DNA from 2 places in the Streptomyces marincola genome. Region 1 is predicted to be linked to the other one. Evidence: predicted binding sites of a transcription regulator. Region 1 holds the regulator's gene; the other holds the start of a gene.

Region 1 (2,393 bases):
AACTTTGGGAGAACTCCTCCGAGCTCATCAACCAGGGTGCGGTACCGGCGGGCCCACCTGGGGTCGGACGGGTTCGCAGCGGGCAGACCATCGCCGATGCCGTCCGTCCCATCCTCGAAGGGATGGGTGACATCGCAGCTGTCGAGCCTGCCAGGCTCCAGCCGGGCCTATGGTTGCTGCCCGGCAGCCTCGACCTCAGCCGCTTCGAGGACAAGCTGTCCAACGAATGGTCCCGCGCCTACGCGGGCGACATCGCAGCTATCCGTACATCGACGGCGTTCCACCGGATCATGGAGCAGGCGGCGCAGGTCGTGGACGCCGATGTCGTACTGATCGACGTCGGCCCCAATTTGGGCGCCATCAACCGAGCCGCATTGATCTCCGCCGACACGGTTCTGATGCCATTGGCCGCGGACCTGTTCTCGCTCAAGGGCCTCAGCAACCTGGGGCCGACACTGCGCCAGTGGCGCGCCGACTGGCAGCAGCTCGTCCTGCCCAGGGTGCCGCGGAGCATCTCCGCGCCCCAAGCCGAGATGCAGCCCCTCGGGTACGTGATCATGCAGCCGGAGATGCGACTCGACCGGCCGGTCAAGGCGTACGGACGGTGGCTCAAGCGGATTCCCTGGGTCTACTCCTCGGCGGTTCTCGACGAGGCGCAGCCCACCCGCGAGGACGACCGGCACCGCATCGCGACCATGCGGAACTACCGGAGCCTGATGCCTCTGGCGCACGACGCAAGGAAGCCCATGTTCGATCTGAAGCCGGCCGACGGCGCCCTGGGCAGCACCCAGCAGTACGTGAAGACCTGCTTCAAGGAATTCCGGGCGTTGTCCCGCGAGGTGCTCGCACGGATCGGCAAGCCCTTGGAGGAGGACCGCCCAATGGCACCGGCCAACCCGAACTAGCCTCGAACTCTCGTGACGGCTCGTCGGCTCCTTCGGCGGGCCGTTTCGGTCGTTCAGGCTGGTGGCGGCCATGCTGATGGCCCGGCTGTTGCGTCGGGCGGGCGCTCGGGTCCCCGACTCCGGTGGAGGCGGTGCTGCTCGCTCGGACGTCGCTGCCGGTGGTGGCCGGGCGAGGACGGCGCACGGCGGAACGGCCCGGCCCGCCGCGGAACGGCCCGGCCCGCCGCGGGGCGCGGGCCCGCGTCCGGGGCACGGGCCCGCTCGGGGGTTCAGGCCCGGTGCCCGCGCTCCGGACGCCAGACCACGATCGCGGCCGACTGCCTGACGTCCTGGTAGGGCACCAGGTCGCGGCGGTAGGACGCGTGCACCTGCGCCTCGCGCTGCCGCATGGCGACGGCGGCGCCCTCGACGGCCTGCTGGAGCTCGGCCACCTTCGCCTGGAGCGCCGCGACCTGCGTCTCCAGCTCGATGATCCGCTTGATCCCGGCCAGGTTGATGCCCTCGTCCTGGGAGAGCCGCTGCACCTCGCGCAGCAACTGGATGTCGCGCGCCGAGTACCTGCGGCCACGGCCGGCGGTCCGGTCCGGCGACACCAGGCCGAGCCGGTCGTACTGCCGCAGCGTCTGCGGGTGCAGCCCGGAGAGCTGAGCCGCGACGGAGATGACGTACACCGGAGTCTCTTCGGTCAGCTCGTAGGGGTTGCCACTTGGTCCGTTCCGGCCGTTCATCTCATTACTCTCCCTTCGCGGCCTCGAACAGCCCCGCCCTGGGGTCCTCGCCCTCCGCCGCGGCTCGGTACTCCTCCAGCGCCTTCTTCGCCTTGTCGTCCAGCGCGTCCGGCACCGCGACCTCCACGGTCACGAGCAGGTCGCCCCGGCTGCCGTCCTTGCGCACCGCGCCCTTCCCCCGGGCCCGCATGGTGCGTCCGCCGGGCGTGCCCGGCGGCAGCTTCAGCGTCACCGGCGGCCCGCCGAGCGTCGGCACCCTGATCTCACCACCGAGCGCGGCCTCGGGGAAGGTCACCGGCACGGTGACCGTGAGGTTGTCGCCGCGCCTGCCGAACACCGGGTGCGCGTCGACGTGGACCACCACGTACAGATCGCCGTGCGGACCGCCGCGCTCGCCCGGCGCGCCCTTGCCCCGCAACCGGATGCGCTGCCCGTCGTCGACGCCCGCGGGGATGCGCACCTGCATCGTCCGCGAACTGGTCGCGCGCCCGCTGCCCTTGCACGCCTGGCACGGGTCCTGCGCGATCAGGCCGCGCCCGCGGCAGTCGACGCAGGGGTCGGTGAGCGAGAAGCCGCCACCGCCGCCCCGGCTGACCTGCCCGGTGCCGACGCAGGTCGGGCACACGCGCGGCGTGCCGTTCTTGTCGCCGGTGCCCGAGCAGGACTTGCAGGCCGCGCTTGAGGACATCCGCAGCGGAACGGTCGCCCCCGACACCGCCTCGGTGAAGCTGAGCGTCACCTCGGACTCGATGTCCTGGCC
Region 2 (2,393 bases), 2.1 Mb from region 1:
TCCAGCTGCCCTCCGGGCTCGCGTCCGAGGCGCGCTCCAGCTTGTCGACCTCCTTGAACGCGGCCTCGCGGACGGCGTCGGGCAGGTCGGCGGCCTCGACGCGGGCCCGGTAGTCGTCGCCCTCGTCGGCCGCGTCGCCGTTCAGCTCGGCCAGTTCCTTGCGGACGGCGTCGAGCTGGCGGCGCAGCAGGAACTCGCGCTGCTGCTTGTCGACGCCCTCCTGGACGTCCTTGGCGATCGACTCCGCGACGTCCTCCTCCGCGAGGTGTTCGCCGAGGAGGGAGACGGCGAGCCGCAGGCGTTCCACCGGGTCGGTGGTGCGCAGCAGGGTGACGCGCTGGTCGGTGCCCAGGAACGGCAGGTAGCCGGCGTTGTCGGCGAGGAGCCCGATGTCCTCGATCTGCTGGACGCGGTCCACGACCTGCCAGGCGCCGCGCTTGCGGAGCCAGGTGGTGCTCAGCGCCTTGTACTCCTTGACCAGCTCGGCGACGGCGCCGGGCAGCGGGCTCGGCGCGGCCTCCTCGACCGGCGTGCCCTCGACCCACAGCGCGGCGCCGGGGCCCGTGGTGCCGGAGCCGATGCGGACGCGGCGCAGGCCGCGGACCAGCGCGCCCGGGTCGCCGTCGGCGAGGCGGCCGACCTGTTCGACGCGGCCGAGCACACCGATGTCGGTGTAGCGGCCGTCGACGCGCGGCACGAGCAGCAGCTGCGGCTTCTCGCCGCCGGGCGCGGCGACCTGCGCGGCCTCGACGGCGGCGCGCACCTCGGCGTCCGACAGCTCCAGCGGCACCACCATGCCCGGCAGCACCACCTCGTCGTCGAGCGGCAGCACCGGCAGGGTGAGTACGGTGAACGACGAAGTCATGATGTCTCCCTCGGCAAGCAACTTGAGCTATGTCTGCTCAATGCTTGGCGGGGTGCCGATGTTCCTCGCGGGCGGCCTGTTCGCTGTGAGCGATACCCCGGCCGTTGCCGGGCAGCGGCGCGGGCCCGCACCCACGGGCGACAACGCTCCAGGGCCCCGCCCGCATCCCGCCGGGCACACGTGCGGCTGATCGTTACGCGGCCGGGCCCGGCTGACACGGCCGGCGGGGAATCACCTCGCCACCGGGGGACGGGACCCCGCCGGGGCGGCGCGGCGCGGCCCCGGCACCGCCCCGTCCGTTCCGCTTCCGCGCCCGCGGGGGCGGTGCTACGTTCAGCATGGGAGCGCTCCCGTCCGTCGGCCGACGTCGCGAGGAGCTACATGAACGCCCGTTCGACCTCAGGCGCGGGAGCTGCCCGCCCCGCGCGCCACCCCGTCCGCCACCGCGCGCTCGTCGCCGTCGCCGGCGCGTGCGCCGTCGCGGCCGGCCTGCTCGCCACCGGTCCCGCGAACGCCGCGCCGCCCACCGCCGCCGCGCGCGGAGGCAACCCGTACGAGGGGGCGAGTGTCTACGTCGACCCCGAGTGGTCCGCGAACGCGGCCTCGGTCCCCGGCGGCGCCGCCGTCGCCGACCAGCCGACGGCGGTCTGGCTCGACTCCCGCGCCGCCGTCCACGGGTCCGGGGCCGGCGCCGACCGCACCATGGGACTCGCGGACCACCTCGACGCCGCGCTCGCCCAGGACGCCGACCTGGTGCAACTGGTCCTCAACAACCTGCCGGGCCGCTCCTGCGCCCGCGAGGCCGGGCAGGGCGAGCTGACCCCCGGCGCCCTGGAGCGCTACCGGCGCGAGTACGTGGACCCCATCGTGGACATCATCGGCGACCCGGCCTACGCCGGGCTGCGGATCGTCGCCGTCATCGAGCCCGACTCCCTGCCCAACCTCGTCCTGCACACCGGCAACCGCTACGGGGCCACCTGGATGTGCGAACAGGTCCTGGAGTCGGGTTCCTACGTGCGGGGCATCGGCTACGCCCTCGCGCAACTGGGCGAACTGCCCCACGTCTACACCTACCTCGACGCCGGCCACCACGCCCGGATCGGCTGGGACGAGGACTTCATGGCGGTCACCCGGCTGATGTGGGAGGCGGCGAGCACGGAGGGCGCCAGGCCCGCCGACGTCCACGGCTTCGCCGTCAACGTCGCGAACTACAGCGTGCTGCGCGAGGAGTACTTCACCGTCGACGACGTGGTCCACGACCGCCCGGCCCTGCAATCCCGCTGGGTGGACTGGAACCCCTACGTCGACGAGCTGCCGTTCGCCGAGGCCGTGCGCGAGCGGTTCGTCCGGCTCGGCTTCGACTGGGACATCGGCATCCTGGTCGACACCTCGCGCAACGGATGGGGCGGTCCCGACCGCCCGGCCGGCCCGCCGGACCCCGACCACCCGTGGCAGAACATCGACGACTACGTGGACAGCAACCGCCTCGACCGGCGCATCCACACCGCGCATTGGTGCAATCAAACGG

What was found. The regulator HspR, encoded in region 1, represses chaperone genes until heat shock. The targets are predictions, from matches to a motif close to TTGAGNNNNNNNNNCTCAA.
Region 2: a site for HspR is predicted at 888-906, ahead of lon (endopeptidase La). Genes of this name have one in related genera too.

What each region holds. Positions count from the first base shown of each region.
Region 1 covers NZ_CP084541.1:3,634,854-3,637,246, reverse strand. Annotated here, with positions in the region: gene LC193_RS15800 (ParA family protein) at 1-905, shown strand, start outside; gene LC193_RS15795 (heat shock protein transcriptional repressor HspR) at 1,175-1,633, opposite strand; gene dnaJ (molecular chaperone DnaJ) at 1,638-2,393, opposite strand, start outside.
Region 2 covers NZ_CP084541.1:5,732,939-5,735,331, reverse strand. Annotated here, with positions in the region: gene lon (endopeptidase La) at 1-865, opposite strand, end outside; gene LC193_RS25305 (glycoside hydrolase family 6 protein) at 1,247-2,393, shown strand, end outside.